2 regions of the Pediococcus sp. M21F004 genome follow, and region 1 is predicted to be linked to the other one. Evidence: a T-box and tRNA genes for the amino acid it is inferred to sense, from the RefSeq annotation. Region 1 holds a T-box; the other holds one or more tRNA genes.
The links. The T-box of region 1 lies ahead of ileS (isoleucine--tRNA ligase). A T-box ahead of a tRNA ligase gene usually reads a tRNA of that ligase, here a tRNA-Ile.
Positions count from the first base shown of each region.

Region 2: it encodes a tRNA-Ile, which carries the amino acid that the T-box ahead of ileS (isoleucine--tRNA ligase) is inferred to sense. The anticodon was not compared.

Region 1 is NZ_CP177314.1:103,193-107,627, reverse strand. Features, by position in the region: gene ileS (isoleucine--tRNA ligase) at 1-2,348, opposite strand, end outside; T-box leader at 2,394-2,605, opposite strand; gene ACLHK8_RS00605 (DivIVA domain-containing protein) at 2,604-3,428, opposite strand; gene ACLHK8_RS00600 (RNA-binding protein) at 3,442-4,233, opposite strand; gene ACLHK8_RS00595 (YggT family protein) at 4,302-4,435, opposite strand, start outside.
Region 2 is NZ_CP177314.1:1,774,764-1,779,198, reverse strand. Features, by position in the region: rRNA gene ACLHK8_RS08850 (23S ribosomal RNA) at 1-1,523, opposite strand, end outside; tRNA gene ACLHK8_RS08845 (tRNA-Ala) at 1,698-1,770, opposite strand; tRNA gene ACLHK8_RS08840 (tRNA-Ile) at 1,784-1,858, opposite strand; rRNA gene ACLHK8_RS08835 (16S ribosomal RNA) at 1,949-3,526, opposite strand; gene lysS (lysine--tRNA ligase) at 4,026-4,435, opposite strand, start outside.

The DNA of each region.
Region 1 (4,435 bases):
GATAATTGAGCAAAGTCTTCAGGTTCTTTCAAGTACTCCCAGATTTCTTCCATGGTATGTGGCAAGATTGGGGTTAACAGTTTTGTTAAACCAACCAAGATTTCATAGAAAACTGTTTGCATTGATCGCCGTGATTGACTCTTTTCAGGATCAATATACACAACATCCTTAGCAAAATCGAGATAAAAAGCAGACAGATCAGTAATCACAAAGTTCATAACCCGTTTGTAAATATTTAAGGAGTCATAAGCTTCATAATCATCCAGTAAAGCTTGAACCAATTTATTATACTTAATCAACATGTATTGGTCTGCAGATTCTAAATCTTTAAAGGTTACTTTATCAGTTGCTGGTTCATAATCTGTCGTGTTGGCAAGTAAGTAGCGTAACGTATTCCGCAACTTCTTATAACTATCAGAAGTCTTGACAAAGTTATCCATCGAAACGCGTACATCTGACGAAGAATCCACAGAAGCAACCCACCAACGAACAATCTCAGCACCCATTCGTTTAATCACTTCACTTGGCACAATTGTATTGCCAAGTGACTTACTCATCTTATGGCCTTGACCATCAAGGGTAAATCCTTGGGAAACAACTTGCTTGTATGGTGCATGACCCGAAACGGCCACACTAGTAATCAAACTAGAGTTAAACCATCCCCGATACTGATCAGATCCTTCTAAATACAGATCAGCTGGATAAGTAAGGTAATCACGTTCTGCCAGCACACCTTGATGTGACGAACCAGAATCGAACCAAACATCCATAATATCAGTTTCTTTAGTGAATGTGCCCTTTGGTGAATGCTCACTAGTAAACCCTTCTGGAAGAAGATCCTTAGCATCCCAATCAAACCAGATATCAGATCCATGTTCTTCGAATAAATCGGCAACATGATTAATCGTCTCTTGGGTCATGATTGCTTCACCATCTTCGCCATAGAAAATTGGCAATGGCACACCCCAAACACGCTGACGTGAGATAACCCAATCGCCACGATCACGAATCATGTTGTAAAGACGCTTCTTACCCCAATCTGGTGAGAATTTTACATCATCAATGGCACTTAAAATTTGGTCTCGAATTTTATCAACAGAAGCAAACCACTGTGGTGTTGCTCGGAAAATCACTGGCTTCTTAGTCCGCCAATCGAAAGGATAGCTATGCTTGTATGGCATGTAATCTAGTAAAAGATTAGCATCTTTCAGTTTATCTAATGCGATTTGGTTCGCATCTTCATAGAAGACACCTTCGAAATCTTTACCGGCTTCTTCAGTCATGTAGCCCTGATCATTGACTGGTACTAGAATATCTAGTCCGTATTCTTTACCAACTCGGAAATCATCTTCCCCAAATCCAGGAGCAGTATGAACTAATCCAGTTCCGGCATCTAATGTGACAAAGTCGCCTAACATAACAACCAATTTACGATCTGGGTAGAAAGGATGTTGGGTAAGAACCCGATCTAGCTCCTTACCTTTAACAGTTTTAAGAACTTTGACGTTTTCCCAGCCAAATTTTTCAACCACATTATCAACTAATTCAGATGCAATCACAAACTTACGATCATCACCTGCTGGTTGTACAACTGAATAATCAAAACTAGCATCAATTGTTACCCCTTCAGAAGCTGGAATTGTCCACGGCGTGGTTGTCCAAACAACCAAATACGTATCAGTATCTAAAACACCTTTGCCATCAACCACTTGTTCAGCAAAGAATGCTGATGGCGAAGTTACATCATGATATTCAACTTCCGCTTCTGCCATCGCAGATTCAGAGGACCATGACCAAAATACCGGCTTCTTACCTTTAAAAATCAGGCCCTTTTCAGCCATTTTCCCAAAGGTACGGATTTCTTGCGCTTCAAATTCTGGTTTCAAAGTCAAATAAGGATTATCCCATTCGCCAGCTACACCCAAGCGTTTGAAGTCTTCTCTTTGCATATCAACTTGCTTTAAGGCATATTCACGACAAAGTTTGCGGAATTCACTTGTCGACATCTTCTTGCGATCATAGCCTTCTTTGGTCAATTGTTGTTCGATTGGCAAACCATGAGTATCCCATCCTGGCACATAAGGAGCACGGTAGCCAGACATCGATTTATACCGGACAATGATATCTTTAGAAATCTTATTCATTGCGTGACCCATGTGGATATTTCCATTTGCATATGGAGGTCCATCATGTAAAACAAACGAAGGCTTGCCCTCATTTAATTTTTGCCGTGTTTCATAAATCTTGTTTTCTGCCCAAACCTCTTCACGCTTGGCTTCATTAACAGGTAAATTTCCCCGCATTTTAAACTTTGTTTTCCCTAAATTAAGGGTTTCTTTTATACGCATAAGTTTGTCACTCCTCTATTTTTTTGAATATAAAAAGACCTCGTCACAAGGGACGAAGTCTTCGTGGTACCACCCAATTTTAAAAACCTTAACAGTTTTTCTTAATTAAATAACGGCCTTTCAACCGATCGCATCTACAAAAATCGATTCGATAACTCAGAGATGATATCGTAAAGTAGTTCCTGGCTAGCCTCTCATCAATTCGCTAGCTCGCTGACAGGAACCCACTTTCAATGTGTTCTCTTCATAGAAAAATTATTTATTTTTAGCACTGACATGTAAGCCAGAATTCTGATGAGAAGACGTAATTTCTTCATCAGGGAAAACAACGACTGTCTCTCTCTGAGAACGGTCCGTTTCTTCCGATTTTTCATCAGATTCTTCAGCTTTGTCTTTATCTTTTGACTCGGTAGACGTTTGTGGATTCTCAACCAAAGAATTACTTTCAGTAGTTGGCTCTACAGCAGGTGTAATGTCACCAGCGTCTTCCTCATCAACTGAGTTTACACTTGCAGATTTAATCTTGTCAAGCGTTCCTGTATGCAACATTGCCTCTTTTAAATCACTAACTTGCACGTCTTGGTCCTCTTTTAAGATACTATCCCACTCACTACCATTAATCATCTGAAGTTGTGAATCAACCAAAACCTGCACTCTTTGGCGATACAAGCGCGCGTTCTTTCTCAATTCATTGGTAGCCATAATTAATTTTTTCGCTTTTTCAGCTTGCTCATCAATGACAGCCTCGGCACTAACTTTTGCTTTCTGAACAGCTCCATCTGCTTCTTTTTGGGCTTCTTCCATAGTTAGTTCCGCTTCTCGTTTTGAGCTGCTCTTGACTTTATCAGCCGCATCCTGAGCTACTAAAATAGATTTATTGAGTGCTTCTTTCATATCATCAAAATATTCAAGCTTTGTTTCTGCATTCTCAACTTGCTTTTCCAAATTTGAAATTTTATCTAGAGCCTGCCGATATTCAATGGCAACATGTTGTATGAATTCATCAACTTCAATTGGATTATATCCGCGCATTTTATTCGAAAATTGTTTATTCTGAATATCAACTGGATCTAAAGTCATACTGATTCCTCCATTATTTTTTCTTTTTGCTACTTATGATTGAAAGCAAAACTCGAATTTTGTCTTTCTTAGTTTTACCTTCAATACTATCAAGACGAATTCGACCATAACCACGAACCGATAATAAATCATTTTCAACCAGTTCAAAGTCTGGACGTTGATGCAGTTTCCAGTTCAACTGCACTTTTCGTTCTTCAATCAGTTCCTTGGCATGATTTCGTGAAATATGAAAACCTTCCGCCACGATTGCATCAACTCTAACTGAAGCAACAGTTGTGGTTCCAGATTCCCAATCATTATCTGGTTCAATAGCTTCATTTAACTCTTTTTCGATTAAACGAACCTTAATATTTCCAATTTTTCCAACCTGAGAGAGGAAAAAATCAACCATTTCTGACTTCACAAAAAACTGCCAATCTTCACCATTAGAAATAATATCACCAAACGTATTTCTTTCGATCCCCATGTTTGCGATCGTTCCAAGTACATTTCGATGGTGAATTCTGGCAAATTTAATAGGATACTGAATTTCCAATAACGTGACATTAAAATCTTGTTGTTCAGGAACAAAATAGTCCGGAAAAATGAGTGAACGACTCATTTCGGCACCCGGATATCCCCCAAAACTCTGAATCTTAATTTCATCTAGACGATTTACTAAAGTCGTTAAGATAAACTTCTCTCGTGGATTAAGAAAATTGGTTAAGATAAAACGATTTTGATCACGGACTTCCTGAATCCATCCTGTCGCTTCTTCAACAAATGGAGCTTCTTCAGAACGAAAATGTTGCATAATATTGTCCATTTTTAACTTACCTCTTAGAAAGTACCTAATCTAAATATATCCTCATTAAGGAGCATTCAAATTTATCCCTAATAGAAAAAACTACTAAGCGCAGCAATTCCATATTGTGCCATTTCAAGTAACAGAATAGCCACAATTGGAGAAAAGTCCAATCCAAAAAACGGAGGAATAAATCGGAATATTTTTAGATATGGCATACATA
Region 2 (4,435 bases), 420 kb from region 1:
TTGCTTGGGCACACTTATCCAACTGTGTGCTTTCCTTAGCCTACTGCGTCCCTCCATTGTTCAAACAAGTTTAACTAGTACAGGAATCTCAACCTGTTATCCATCGTCTACGCCTCTCGGCCTCGACTTAGGTCCCGACTAACCCTGGGAGGACGAGCCTTCCCCAGGAAACCTTAGTCATTCGGTGGACAGGATTCTCACCTGTCTTTCGCTACTCATACCGGCATTCTCACTTCTAAGCGCTCCAACAGTCCTCACGGTCTGCCTTCATCGCACTTAGAACGCTCTCCTATCACGCCACCTTACGGTGGCATCCACAGTCTCGGTAATATGTTTAAGCCCCGGTACATTTTCGGCGCAGAATCACTCGACTAGTGAGCTATTACGCACTCTTTAAATGATGGCTGCTTCTGAGCCAACATCCTAGTTGTCTATGCAACTCCACATCCTTTTCCACTTAACATATATTTAGGGACCTTAACTGGTGGTCTGGGCTGTTCCCCTTTCGACGATGGATCTTATCACTCACCGTCTGACTCCCGGACATAAATCAATGGCATTCGGAGTTTATCTGAATTCAGTAACCCTAGATGGGCCCCTAGTCCAAACAGTGGCTCTACCTCCATGATCCTAAGTCCGAGGCTAGCCCTAAAGCTATTTCGGAGAGAACCAGCTATCTCCAAGTTCGTTTGGAATTTCACCGCTACCCACACCTCATCTCAGCACTTTTCAACGTACACGAGTTCGGTCCTCCAGTGCGTTTTACCGCACCTTCAACCTGGACATGGGTAGGTCACTTGGTTTCGGGTCTACATCTGCATACTCAGTCGCCCTATTCAGACTCGCTTTCGCTACGGCTCCGTTTCTTCAACTTAACCTGGCATGCAAACGTAACTCGCCGGTTCATTCTACAAAAGGCACGCCATCACCCATTAACGGGCTCTGACTTCTTGTAGGCACATGGTTTCAAGAACTGTTTCACTCCCCTTCCGGGGTGCTTTTCACCTTTCCCTCACGGTACTGGTTCACTATCGGTCACTAGGGAGTATTTAGCCTTGGGAGATGGTCCTCCCGGATTCCGACGGAGTTACACGTGTTCCGCCGTACTCAGGATCCTGAACTGAGGGATCTTCATTTTGCCTACGGGGCTATCACCCGCTCTGGCCAGTCTTCCCAGACTGTTCGGCTATGAAAATCTTTGGTAACTCAAATGTTCAGTCCTACAACCCCAGGAAGCAAGCTTCCTGGTTTGGGCTGTTCCCCTTTCGCTCGCCGCTACTCAGGGAATCGATTTTTCTTTCTCTTCCTGTGGGTACTGAGATGTTTCAGTTCCCCACGTCTACCTCCAGCCACGCTATGAATTCACGTAGTGGTAACAACGGATTAATGTTGTTGGGTTTCCCCATTCGGAAATCTCCGGATCAAAGCTTACTTACAGCTCCCCGAAGCATATCGGTGTTAGTCCCGTCCTTCATCGGCTCCTAGTGCCAAGGCATTCACCATGCGCCCTTTATAACTTAACCTAACTTTATCGAAGATAAAGTGGTTTTGAGTTTAGCGATTATTTTAAGAACTAATCTTGTTGTAAAACTCTATAAAACGCAATGTTCTCGGTTTAATTATCTGATAATTAAAATTAGAAAATTTTTCGATATTATTTAGTTTTCAAAGAACAAATTTGACGGCTAAGCCGTCAATGGAGAATAGCGGGATCGAACCGCTGACCTCCTGCGTGCAAGGCAGGCGCTCTCCCAGCTGAGCTAATTCCCCAAAAATGTATCAATGGGCCTAAATGGACTTGAACCATCGACCTCACGCTTATCAGGCGTGCGCTCTAAACCAGCTGAGCTATAGGCCCGTTTCGCGCGGTATACATTTGAGAGTAGACCTCTCAAAACTAAACAAAGTTTCGACATATGTGTAGGTTTCCGTTTCTAAATATCCTTAGAAAGGAGGTGATCCAGCCGCAGGTTCTCCTACGGCTACCTTGTTACGACTTCACCCCAATCATCTGTCCCACCTTAGACGGCTAGCTCCCGAAGGTTACTCCACCGGCTTTGGGTGTTACAAACTCTCATGGTGTGACGGGCGGTGTGTACAAGGCCCGGGAACGTATTCACCGCGGCATGCTGATCCGCGATTACTAGCGATTCCAACTTCGTGCAGGCGAGTTGCAGCCTGCAGTCCGAACTGAGAACGGTTTTAAGAGATTAGCTTAACCTCGCGGTCTCGCAACTCGTTGTACCGTCCATTGTAGCACGTGTGTAGCCCAGGTCATAAGGGGCATGATGATTTGACGTCGTCCCCACCTTCCTCCGGTTTATCACCGGCAGTCTCACTAGAGTGCCCAACTTAATGCTGGCAACTAATAATAGGGGTTGCGCTCGTTGCGGGACTTAACCCAACATCTCACGACACGAGCTGACGACAACCATGCACCACCTGTCATTCTGTCCCCGAAGGGAACGCCTAATCTCTTAGGTTAGCAGAAGATGTCAAGACCTGGTAAGGTTCTTCGCGTAGCTTCGAATTAAACCACATGCTCCACCGCTTGTGCGGGCCCCCGTCAATTCTTTTGAGTTTCAACCTTGCGGTCGTACTCCCCAGGCGGAATGCTTAATGCGTTAGCTGCAGCACTGAAGGGCGGAAACCCTCCAACACTTAGCATTCATCGTTTACGGCATGGACTACCAGGGTATCTAATCCTGTTCGCTACCCATGCTTTCGAGCCTCAGCGTCAGTTACAGACCAGACAGCCGCCTTCGCCACTGGTGTTCTTCCATATATCTACGCATTTCACCGCTACACATGGAGTTCCACTGTCCTCTTCTGCACTCAAGTTTCCCAGTTTCCAATGCACTTCTTCGGTTAAGCCGAAGGCTTTCACATTAGACTTAAGAAACCGCCTGCGCTCGCTTTACGCCCAATAAATCCGGATAACGCTTGCCACCTACGTATTACCGCGGCTGCTGGCACGTAGTTAGCCGTGGCTTTCTGGTTGGATACCGTCACTGCATGAGCAGTTACTCTCACACACGTTCTTCTCCAACAACAGAGTTTTACGACCCTAAAGCCTTCATCACTCACGCGGCGTTGCTCCATCAGACTTTCGTCCATTGTGGAAGATTCCCTACTGCTGCCTCCCGTAGGAGTCTGGGCCGTGTCTCAGTCCCAATGTGGCCGATTACCCTCTCAGGTCGGCTACGTATCACAGCCTTGGTGGGCCTTTATCTCACCAACTAGCTAATACGCCGCGGGTCCATCCAGAAGTGATAGCCGAAGCCATCTTTTAAAAGAAAACCATGCGGTTTTCTTTATTATGCGGTATTAGCATCTGTTTCCAGGTGTTATCCCCCACTTCTGGGCAGGTTACCCACGTGTTACTCACCCGTTCGCCACTCACTTTATAGTTAAAATCATCTTCGATGCAAGCATCTCTAAATCATTCAACGAAAGTGCGTCCGACTTGCATGTATTAGGCACGCCGCCAGCGTTCATCCTGAGCCAAGATCAAACTCTCATATTATACTTGAGTTTTTACAAGCTCATTTGTTGTTTCATTGTTTAAAACGAATTGACTTCGCAAATGTTTGCTTCAAAATTTTCATTTGAAGACCCTACACATTTTACTTTGTCGAAACTTTGTTCAGTTTTCAAAGGTCTACTAGGACGCTGTTAAAAGATGTTAACTAATTTTGACAGCTATATAATAATAGCATCAGCAATTAATTGTGTCAAGAAGAATTTGAAATAACTCTTTTGCCTCAACACCACATCTCTTAAGCAACGAGTACTAGTATAACCAAAAAAGCGTCCATTGGTCAATACCCAATTTCATCATAATTTCATATCATATTGATATGAATCTTATAAAATCTTAAAAACACGAACGATTATATCATTTGGCACCTTTTTATTTCTATTTATCTCATTCATAGATCAATTTTATCATTTTCAATATATTACTATCTGCAAAACAAAAAAATAAACCATTTGCAAAAAAATGCAAATAGTTTATTTTATCTCTATTTATCTGGACGCATTGTTGGGAATAATAACACATCACGAATTGAAGGTGCATCTGTTAAAAGCATAACTAACCGATCAATTCCAATTCCAAGTCCACCAGTTGGCGGCATTCCGTATTCCAAAGCTTCGATAAAATCTTCATCAATACCTTCGGCTTCATCATTTCCTTGCTCACGTTCAGCAACTTGTGCTTCAAAACGTTCACGCTGGTCAATCGGATCGTTTAATTCGGTAAAAGCATTAGCAAATTCATTACCCTTGATGTAGAGCTCAAAACGATCTGTGAATCGAACATCGTCAGGGTTTTTCTTAGCCAAAGGCGAAATTTCTACAGGATGACCATAAATAAAGACCGGTTGCGTTAATTTATCTTGAACTAACTGTTCGAAGAATTCATTAATAATAT